2 regions of the Streptomyces sp. NPDC003027 genome follow, and region 1 is predicted to be linked to the other one. Evidence: riboswitches for the same ligand, from Rfam matches in the RefSeq annotation. Region 1 holds a riboswitch; the other holds the start of a gene.
What was found. A riboswitch is a leader RNA that binds a small molecule or an ion and turns the genes downstream of it on or off. The one in region 1 is predicted to bind glycine.
Positions count from the first base shown of each region.

Region 1 (5,405 bases):
AGCTTCATGGTGCAGGAGCCGAGCGGGATCATGCCGCGGTCGAGGGCGTAGTCGCGGTCGGCGAGCTTGCGCAGGTAGCGCAGCATCGACGTCTCGGAGCGGTGCGCGTGGAAGACCGGGTGGGTCAGGTACGCGTCGGTGCGCAGGAGCCCGTCGGGCAGCGTGTCCTCGGCGGCGGCGTCCAGGGCCTCGATGTCGGCGTCGACGCCGAAGGCGCCCCACACGGCGGCGAGCTGGGCGCGGCCGGTGGTCTCGTCGCAGGAGATCGACACGTGGTCGGCGTCGACGAGGTACAGGTTGACACCGGCCTCACGGGCGGCGGCGACGGCCTCGGCGGCCTTGCCGGGCACGCGGACGGTGAGGGTGTCGAAGTACGAGCCGTGCACGATCTCGACGCCACCGGCCTTGAGGCCCTCGGCGAGGACCGTGGCGTACCGGTGGACGCGCTGGGCGATCTGCTTCAGACCGTCGGGGCCGTGGTAGACGGCGTACATGCCGGCCATGACGGCGAGCAGCACCTGCGCCGTGCAGATGTTGCTGGTGGCCTTCTCACGGCGGATGTGCTGTTCGCGGGTCTGCAGGGCCAGGCGGTAGGCGCGGTTGCCGTCGGCGTCGACCGAGACGCCGACCAGGCGGCCGGGAAGGGAGCGGGCGTGCTTGTCCTGGACGGCCATGTAACCGGCGTGGGGCCCGCCGAAGCCCATCGGGACGCCGAAGCGCTGGGTCGTGCCGACGGCGATGTCCGCCCCCAGCTCGCCGGGCGAGGTGAGCAGGGTGAGCGCCAGCAGGTCGGCGGCGACGGTGACGATCGCGCCGATCTCGTGGGCGGCGTCGATGACGGGCTTGATGTCCCGGACGGCGCCGGAGGCCCCCGGGTACTGGATCAGCACACCGAAGACACCGCGCTCGGCGATCTCGGCGGGGATTCCCTCGCTCAGGTCGGCGACGACGACCTCGACGCCGGTCGGTTCGGCGCGGGTCTCGATGACGGCGATGGTCTGGGGCAGGGCGTCGGCGTCGACGAGGAAGACGCCGTTCTTGACCTTGCCGACGCGCCGGGAGAGGGCCATGGCCTCGGCGGCCGCGGTGCCCTCGTCGAGCAGCGAGGCACCGGAGGTGGGCAGACCGGTGAGGTCGGCGACCATGGTCTGGAAGTTGAGCAGCGCCTCCAGGCGGCCCTGCGAGATCTCCGGCTGGTAGGGCGTGTACGCGGTGTACCAGGCGGGGTTCTCCATGACGTTGCGGAGGATCACCGGCGGGGTGAAGGTGCCGTAGTAGCCGAGGCCGATCATCGGGGCGAGGACCTGGTTGCGGTCGGCGAGCCGGCGCAGCTCGGCGAGGACCTCGGCCTCGGTGCGGGCGTCGGGAAGGCCGAGCGCCTCGGCGCTCTTGATCACGTCCGGCACGGCGGCGGCCGTGAGCTCGTCGAGGGAGCCGTAGCCGACCTGCGCGAGCATCTTGGCCCGGGCTTCGGCGTCGGGCCCGATGTGCCGCTGTTCGAACGGGATGCCCTGCTCGAGCTCGGAGAGCGGAATGCGGTGGGCGGTCATGTACGGAGGCCTCCTGGTCGTCACGACCTGCGAGGGGCACCACGGCGCGGGTGCCCGGACGGCCTCCCCCTCTGTCATCTCAACCTGAGAGTTTCACCGGCACGCCGAAGGGCACGCCGGCTTTCACCGTCGGTGAGAGCGGATGCCGTCGGACGCCCGCCCTGCTTTCCAGAGTGACCTCGTCCGTGCGGTACAGGGGCCTGAGAGATTCCGGGGAGGATTTGCTCCTTCGGCGCCTCCGGAAGTTCTCTCCGGAGGACTCTCCCGCACGGGGTCGACAGCCACAGCCAGCCTACCAGCGCGGTTCCCGCTCCCATCGCTCAAGTGGCCGACATCCCAGATGTGCACTTTCGTAGTCTTTGAAGGTCTTCGAAGACCAGTCGCGACAGTTGGAGGGACCGTGCAGACCGACATCGATCCGCGCAGCCTGATCGGCCGCAAGGCGTTCGACCGCGACGGCAACAAGATCGGCACCGTGGACGAGGTGTACCTCGACGACGCGACGGGGGTACCGGAGTGGGCCGCGGTCCGCACGGGACTGTTCAGCCGGGACGCGTTCGTCCCTCTGGAGCCCAGCGAACTGGTCGAGGACGGTCTCCACGTCCCGTACGAGCGCGCCCTGATCAAGGACGCCCCCGACTTCGGTGTGGGCCGCCATCTCTCCCCGGAACAGGAGCTCCAGCTCTACCGCCACTACAACATCGCCCTGCCGCCGGTGCCGGACCACGACTTCGGCCACCTGGCGGGCCAGGAGGAAGCCTGACCGGCCGCTCGGGCCTCTCCAGCCCGGTTCGCCCCGGGCGGCCGCAGGCCGCGGCCTTCCCGGGGCGACCGCTTGTCCCCGCGCGAGCGCGCACGGCTCTTCTCCCCCGTGGGCACCACGTTGTACGTCCCAGAGCGATCCGGGAACCGCCGGGGGACGGTTCCTGGGCGATCGCCGCGGGACGGTTCCTAAGCGACCGCCGCCGTCCCCGCCCCGCCCCCCACCAGCGGCAGCGGGTCCGCCGGCTCCAGTTCCGGGTCGTCGACGGGGAAGGTCCGCACCCGCCCCGGCCCCGACCCCGGCTCCTCGAAGCGCACGGTGACCCGCCCGACTCCGCTGCCCTGCACCCACCCGGCGCCGTACACCGCGTGCCGTACGTCGTGCCCGGGCGCCCATCGCCGCTCGGCCGGCGCCGGCTCGACCGCCTCCGGCGCCGCGGGCGTCTCCCCCGAATCCTCCTCGGACGGCGGCTCCGCCGCCTCCGCCTGCGCGAACAGGTCCTCCTGCGTGTAGTCCGCCAGCCCGCTGACCCCCACGCCCAGCAGCCGCACCCCGCCCGTCGTGTCCACACCCTCCAGCAACCGGCCCGCCGCCTCCCGCACCACCACCGGATCGTCCGTGGGCCCGCGCAGCGTCTCCGACCGCGTCAACGTCGAGAAGTCGTACCGCCGTACCTTGAGCACGATCGTCCGGCCCGAGTGCCCGGAACCCCGGAGCCTGCCCACGCACCGCTCCGCGAGCCGCTCCACCTCCGTCCGGATCCGCACCCGGTCGTGCAGGTCCACGTCGAAGGTGTCCTCCACCGACACGGACTTCGCGTCCCTCTCGGCCACCACGGGCCGGTCGTCGTGCCCCTGGGCCATGCGGTACAGGGAGGCCCCGTGCGCCCGCCCCAGCAGCCGTACAAGCTCGTCCTCACCCGCTTCCGCGAGGTCCGACACCGTCGTCATGCCCGCCCTGCGCAGATGCTCCCCGGTGGCCGGGCCGACGCCCGGCAGGATCCGCACGGACTTCGGTCCGAGCAGCTCCCGCTCCGTGCCCGGCTCTATGAGCACCAGCCCGTCCGGTTTCGCCTCCTCCGAGGCGATCTTCGCCAGCATCTTGGACCCCGCGAGCCCCACCGACCCCGTCAGTCCCGTCGTCCCGAGGATGTCCCGGCGCAGCAGCTCCCCCGCCCTGCGGGCGCTCGCGCTGTCGTCGGCGACGCCCCCGGCCTCCAGGTCCACGAACGCCTCGTCCAGGCTGAGCGGCTCCACCAGGGGCGACAGTCGTCCGAGCAACTCCATGACCTGCTCGCTGATGGACCGGTAGAACGCGAAGCGGGGCACGAGATAGGCGGCGTTCGGCGCCCGTCTGCGCGCCTGAGCCATCGGCATCGCCGAATGGACGCCGAAGCGCCGTGCCTCGTACGAGGCGGTGGCGACCACTCCGCGCGGCCCGAGACCACCGACGACCACCGGTTTTCCGCGCAGGCTCGGTTTCGCCGCCTGCTCGGCGGCGGCGAAGAAGGCATCCATGTCCAGATGCAGAATCGTCGGCGCGGCTCTCACATCTCCGATGCTGCCCTACGCCACTGACAATCGGCTCGCACTCCCGTGCGGGCGCGCCCGGCACACGCTTCCCAGCGGCCGCTCGCCCGTCCGGGCGCCGTCCAGCGGACTCAGACGGCCCGGTCCCGCCGGCGTCGCGCCAGCTCGTCGCCGGGGTTGTGCCGGATCAGCGTCTCGCCCGTGTCCACGCGCTCCCCGTGCAGTTGTGAGAGCGCGGCCTCCACGTCTCGCCAGACCACTCCCACCGCGATCCCGAAAACGCCCTGTCCCCCTTGGAGCAGGTCCACGACCTCGTCGGGCGAGGAGCACTCGTACACGGTCGCGCCGTCGCTCATCAGCGTCATCCGCTCCAGATCGCGGAAACCGTGGGCACGCAGATGCTGCACGGCCGCCCGGATGTTCTGGAGCGCGACCCCGGTGTCCAGGAAACGCTTGACGATCTTGAGGACGACGACGTCGCGGAAGCTGTACAGCCGCTGCGTCCCCGAGCCGTAGGCGGGCCGTACGCTCGGCTCGACAAGGCCGGTACGCGCCCAGTAGTCCAATTGGCGGTAGGTGATCCCCGCCGCCGCGCACGCGGTGGGCCCGCGGTATCCCACGGTCTCCGTATCCGCGTCCTCACCCGTGGCCACGCCCGCACTCGGGTCCGTACCGAAGTCGCTCACACCGCCGTGAAGCGGATACGGACCGTTCTCACCGGGCGCACGCCCGAGGGAGCCCCCTGCCGTACCGTCGCCGCTGCTCATCACGCCGACCCTCCGTCCTTGACCTGCCCACACGAAGGTAGGCAGTCACTCGGGGTGCGTCAACGATCGCCACACTCGGCACGCCGAGTGATAATCACCCTGAGAGTGGTTTCCCGTACCCCTCTCCGGGGAAAGGCTACTCGAATGCGCTGACGCGCCCTCGGATCAGCACCCGGGCGGGACGGCACTTCGCCGCTTCATCCGCCGGGGCAGCACCTCGCCGGAACGCCTCACTGGCTGCTGGAACCGAAGTCCTCCGGCGAGATCTGGTCGAGGAATTCGCGGAACTTCTCCACCTCGTCCTCCTGCTCGTCCGGAATCGCGATACCGGCGTCGTCCAGGACACCGTCACTGCCGAAGATCGGCGTCCCGGTGCGCAGGGCCAGCGCTATCGCGTCGGACGGCCTGGCGCTCACCTCGACACCGCTGGCGAAGACCAGCTCCGCGTAGAAGACCCCTTCACGGAGGTCGGTGATGCGGACCTCGGTGAGCTCCTGGCCCACCGCCTCAAGAACGTCCTTGAAGAGGTCGTGCGTCAGCGGCCTGGCAGGAGCCATGCCCTGCTGGGCGAAGGCGATCGCGGTCGCCTCACCCGGTCCGATCCAGATGGGGAGGTACCGATCGCCTCCCACTTCACGCAGGAGCACGATCGGTTGGTTGGAGGGCATTTCCACCCGGACACCCACAACGTCGAGCTCGTTCACACAGCAACCCTAGGACGTGCTCGACCGGTTTGGGTAGTCGGGACCCCCCAAGGTCACTGCAACCGGATCCCCAGCGCCGTCTGCACCAGTGC
Region 1 covers NZ_JBSFTU010000037.1:7,430-12,834, reverse strand. Annotated here, with positions in the region: gene gcvP (aminomethyl-transferring glycine dehydrogenase) at 1-1,550, opposite strand, end outside; glycine riboswitch at 1,729-1,827, opposite strand; gene ACWDX6_RS23520 (PRC-barrel domain-containing protein) at 1,951-2,313, shown strand; gene ACWDX6_RS23515 (DNA polymerase IV) at 2,502-3,863, opposite strand; gene ACWDX6_RS23510 (MerR family transcriptional regulator) at 3,974-4,609, opposite strand; gene ACWDX6_RS23505 (bifunctional nuclease family protein) at 4,840-5,313, opposite strand; gene ftsR (transcriptional regulator FtsR) at 5,367-5,405, opposite strand, start outside.

Region 2 (5,405 bases), on a different contig from region 1:
CTTGAGGGCCTCGGCGATGACGTCGGCGACCTCGGTGAAGTCGTCGGCGCCGAACCCGCGGGTCGCGAGCGCCGGGGTGCCGATCCGCAGGCCGGAGGTGACCATCGGCGGGCGCGGGTCGTTCGGGATGGCGTTGCGGTTGACGGTGATGCCGACCTCGTGGAGACGGTCCTCCGCCTGCTGCCCGTCGAGCTCGCTGTCGCGCAGGTCCACCAGGACCAGGTGGACGTCGGTGCCGCCGGAGAGGATGGCGACGCCGTGCTCGGTGACATCGGCCTGGACCAGGCGCTCGGCGAGGATGCGGGCACCCTCGACCGTGCGCTGCTGGCGCTCCTTGAACTCCTCCGAGGCCGCGACCTTGAAGGAGACCGCCTTGGCCGCGATCACGTGCTCCAGCGGCCCGCCCTGGAAGCCGGGGAAGACCGAGGAGTTCAGCTTCTTCGCGAATTCCTTCTTGGCCAGGATGATGCCGCCGCGCGGGCCGCCGAGCGTCTTGTGCGTGGTGGAGGTCACCACGTCCGCGTACTCGACCGGGTTGGGGTGCAGCCCGGCCGCGACCAGCCCGGCGAAGTGGGCCATGTCGACCCACAGGTAGGCGCCGGTCTCGTCCGCGATACGGCGGAAGGCGGCGAAGTCCAGCTGGCGCGGGTAGGCGGACCAGCCCGCGATGATCACCTTGGGGCGGTGCTCCTTGGCGAGGCGCTCGACCTCGGCCATGTCGACCAGACCGGCGGCGTCGACGTGGTAGGCGACCACGTTGAACTGCTTGCCGGAGAAGTTCAGGCGCATGCCGTGGGTGAGGTGGCCGCCGTGGGCCAGGTCCAGACCGAGGATGGTGTCGCCGGGCTGGGCCAGGGCGAACAGCGCGGCCTGGTTGGCGGAGGCGCCGGAGTGGGGCTGGACGTTGGCGTACTCGGCGCCGAAGAGGTCCTTGACCCGGTCGATCGCGATCTGCTCGGCGACGTCCACGTGCTCGCAGCCGCCGTAGTAGCGGCGGCCGGGGTAGCCCTCGGCGTACTTGTTGGTGAGAACGGAGCCCTGGGCCTCCATGACCGCGACCGGAGCGAAGTTCTCCGAGGCGATCATCTCGAGGGTGGACTGCTGGCGGTGGAGCTCGGCGTCGACAGCGGCGGCGACGTCGGGGTCCAGCTCGTGAAGAGGGGTGTTCAGCACAGACATGAATCGATCCCTAAGGGGTCTCAGTTCCCGGCGGAGAACTCGGCGTACTCGTCGGCGGAGAGCAGGTCGTCCGGCTCGCCCGTGACGCGTACCTTGAACAGCCAGCCACCCTCGAACGGAGCGGTGTTCACCAGGGAGGGGTCGTCCACGACGTCCTGGTTGGCCGCCACGACCTCGCCGGTGACGGGGGAGTACAGGTCGCTGACGGACTTCGTCGACTCCAGCTCGCCGCAGGTCTCGCCCGCGGTGACCGTGTCGCCGACCTCGGGGAGCTGGGCGTAGACGACGTCACCGAGCGCGTTGGCCGCGAACTCCGTGATGCCGACCGTCGCGACGCCGTCCTCGGCGTCCGACAGCCACTCGTGCTCCTTGGTGTAGCGCAGCTGCTGGGGGTTGCTCATGACCTGATTCTCCTGGATCGGGGGAGTGCTGATGAACGTGGGTCTTGCGGGATGAGACGGGAGGTGAGACGGGCGGTGGGACGGGTCCCGCCGGGAAACGTCACTTCCGGCGCTTGTAGAACGGCAGCGCCACGACCTCGTACGGCTCATGGGTGCCGCGGATGTCCACACCTACACCCGGCGTGCCCGGCTCGGCGTGCGCCGCGTCCACGTACGCCATGGCGATCGGCTTTCCGAGGGTCGGGGAGGGGGCGCCGGAGGTGACCTCGCCGACGACCTCGCCGTGCGCGACGACCGGCATCCCGGCGCGCGGGACCCGGCGGCCCTCGGCGACCAGGCCGACGAGCTTGCGCGGCGGGGCGGTCTCGGCGCGCTCGGCGGCCTTCTCCAGCGCCTCGCGGCCGACGAAGCGGCCCTCGTTGGTCGTCTTCTCGAACTTGACGACCCGGCCGAGACCGGCGTCGAACGGGGTCAGGGAGGTGGTCAGCTCGTGCCCGTACAGCGGCATGCCCGCCTCCAGGCGGAGCGTGTCACGGCAGGACAGACCGCAGGGGATCAGGCCGACGGGGGCGCCGGCCTCCGTCAGCGCCTTCCACACGCCCTCGGCGTGCTCGGGCTTCACGAACAGCTCGAAGCCGTCCTCGCCGGTGTAGCCGGTACGGGCGATCAGCGCGGGGACCCCGGCGACCGTGCCGGGCAGACCGGCGTAGTACTTCAGCCCGTCCAGGTCGGCGTCGGTCAGCGACTTCAGGATGCCGGGGGACTCGGGGCCCTGGACGGCGATCAGCGCGTAGGCGTCGCGGTCGTCGCGCACCTCGGCGTCGAAGCCGGCCGCCCGCTCGGTGAGCGCGTCCAGGACGATCTGGGCGTTGGAGGCGTTGGCGACGACCAGATATTCGGCCGGTGCGGCCTCGCGCTCCTGGAGCCGGTACACGATCAGGTCGTCCAGGATGCCGCCGTCCTCCTGGCAGATCATCGTGTAGCGGGCCCGGCCCACCCCCACCGTGGAGATGTTGCCGACCAGCGCGAAGTCGAGCAGCTCGGCGGCCTGCGGCCCGGTGACGGCGATCTCCCCCATGTGGGAGAGGTCGAAGAGGCCCGCCTTGGTGCGGACGGCGTTGTGCTCGTCGCGCTCGCTGCCGTAACGCAGCGGCATGTCCCAGCCCGCGAAGTCGGTCATGGTCGCGCCCAGGGAGCGATGCAGGGCATCGAGGGCGGTCAGGCGGGGGGCAGTGCTCATGGGTGTGGCTCCCGGATCCCAGGGCGAAAAAAATCATGACGGACGAGGACGATCCTCCCCATCTGTCATGGAACCTGAGAGGTTCACCGAGAGCATCCTCGGCTTGCACCTTGGGTGGGGCGCGACAACGCGCCCGCTTTTCAGATCTGCCTCATCCGCGCGGTACGGGGCCTGAGAGATTCAAGGGAGGGTCTTGCTCCTTCGGCGCCCGGACTGCTACAGCACTGCTACAGCCTGTCCGGGACTCTCCCGCGCGGATTCGAGCGGCCGGTATGTGGTTGTGTGCGCTTGGCGCGCACATCATTGCACGCGGGTCCTGATCGGCAAATCGCTTGTGCCTCATTACCGTCTCTTTACACTTCTTGGGGAAGGGTCTTCAGGACCCGACAGGGGGAGAAGCGATGACGTTCCAGCGAACCGGCGCCTACGCGGCCACCGGCATACCGGCCCAGCGCGCCCGGGCCAGGACCCGGCGCCGCGCCGCCGCGCGCCTGCTCCGCGACCTGCGCGACCGGGACGGGCGCGGCCCGAGCGTGCTCGCCTTCGCCGCCGGCGACCTGGTGGTCGTCTCCGGGCTGCCCGGCAGCGGCAAGTCGACGCTGCTGCGCCAGGCCGCCGACGGACGCGGCATCGACTCGCAGGACGCCCGCGAGCGCTGGGAGGCGCGGATGCCCCGCTTCCTGCCGTACGCCGTCTACCGCCCGCTGGTGCGCGTCTCGCACTACGCCGGGCTGCGCCGCGCCCTGCGCGCCGGCCGGAGCGTGATAGTCCACGACTGCGGCACCCAGTCCTGGGTGCGCAACTGGCTCGCCCGCGAAGCCCGCCGCCGCGGCCGCTCCCTGCATCTGGTCCTGCTCGACGTCACCCCCGCCGCCGCCCGCGAGGGCCAGCGGGAGCGGGGCCGCGGGGTGTCCGGGTACGCCTTCGCCCGGCACCGCCGGGCGGTCGGCCGGCTGCTGCGCTCCGTCGAGGCGGGCCGGCTGCCCCGCGGCTGCGCCTCGGCGACCCTGCTCGACCGGGACGCGGCGGCCGCGCTACGGAAGATCGCCTTCCGGGACGCGCACTGACCGGCGGGGGAGCGGCGGCGTCCCGGACCGGCGCGCTCCGTACGCTTGTGGCCACGACGGCGCCGGGGCGGCGTTAGGGTTCTGCCCCGAGGGCGCGCGACCGGACGCGTGAGAAGGGGAACCGAGACCGTGGACGTTACGTGGCCGGGCAATGAGCTCGAAGAGGTACTGGCCGCCTCGCTCGGCAACCCCGCCGCGGGCGGCCGGCTCGTCGAGGTCCTCGGCCGCAGCCCCGTCTGGGTGCCGCTGCCCAACGGCGGCAGCCCCGAGAGCAGCGACCTGGACCTGCCCACGATGGAGATCGACGGCATCCCGTACGTCCCCGTCTTCAGCTCCGAGCAGCAGTTCCTCGCCTGCGTCGGCAGCCACATGTCGTTCACCGTCGCGCCCGCCCGCGAGTTCGCCCGCGGCCTGCCGCCGCAGCTCGGCATCGCCGTGAACCCCGGCGGCACCGTCGGCGCCCCGCTGCCCCCGCCCGCCGTCGCCGAACTCTGCCGGGCCGGACGCACCCCGCTGGACGGCCCCGCGAGCGGCGGCCGGGTCCGGCTCTTCGAACCCGACTGGCAGGACGACCCCGTCGACTTCCTCTCCGCCGCGGCCGCCGAGTTCGAGGCCACGGGCGTCGTCCTCACCGCCCGCCGCGCCCTCGCCAGCGTCGAGGGCACCGAACCCGCCCTCTTCGTCGGCGTCCAGCTCGCCGGCTGGGACGGCGTCGACCGCAACGCCCCGCTCGACGCGCTCGGCCGCGCGCTGGGCCGGGTCGAGGTCGCCTGGCCGGTCAATCTCATCCTCCTGGACGTTGCGCGGGACCCCGTGGCCGACTGGATGCTGGACCGGGTGCGCCCCTTCTACCAGCGGACCGACGGCTGAGCGGGGCAGCACGGCATTGAGCGTCATTAAGCTGGACCGGTGGACGGAAGAGGGGCGGGACACAGGGTGAGCGCGTCAGGCACCGCTGCGGCCGGACAGGTCGAGCACATGCTGCGCCAGGTGGCACCCGGACGCTACGAAGCGTACGAGCGACTGCTGCACGCCCTCGCGGACGGCGACGTCTGGATGCTGCTCTGGCACGGCCAGGCCGGCGCGCCCGACGCCCAGTACGGCAACATCGAGATCGACGGACTCGGCTACGCCCCCTGCGTCACCTCCGCCCGGGAACTGGCCGCCTCCGGCTGGAACCGCGCCCACGAGGTGGTCACCGGCCGCGACATCGCCCGCGCCCTCTACCCCGACCGCTGGGGCATCTGGCTCAACCCGCACGACTCCGGCGGCGGCGTCGGCATCCCCTGGGCCGACCTGCGCCGGATCGCCACGGGCCTCGACCGGATGCCCGCCGGGCCGCTGCGGCTGACCGAACCCGCCCTGGAAATCCCCCAGTTCTACGCCCTGCTGACCCAGAACGCCCACCGCACCCCCTCCGTGAGGGCGCTGCGCCGCGCCTGGGTTCAGCCCGCGCTGGGCTCCCCGTACCTCGCCATCGGACTCGACCTCTACGACACCTCCCCGGCCTCGGTCGAC
Region 2 covers NZ_JBSFTU010000025.1:34,114-39,518, reverse strand. Annotated here, with positions in the region: gene glyA (serine hydroxymethyltransferase) at 1-1,179, opposite strand, end outside; gene gcvH (glycine cleavage system protein GcvH) at 1,200-1,580, opposite strand; gene gcvT (glycine cleavage system aminomethyltransferase GcvT) at 1,681-2,820, opposite strand; glycine riboswitch at 2,971-3,082, opposite strand; gene ACWDX6_RS19225 (AAA family ATPase) at 3,222-3,887, shown strand; gene ACWDX6_RS19220 (enhanced serine sensitivity protein SseB) at 4,017-4,757, shown strand; gene ACWDX6_RS19215 (enhanced serine sensitivity protein SseB C-terminal domain-containing protein) at 4,824-5,405, shown strand, end outside.
Region 2: another riboswitch for glycine. It lies ahead of gcvT (glycine cleavage system aminomethyltransferase GcvT); the one in region 1 lies ahead of gcvP (aminomethyl-transferring glycine dehydrogenase).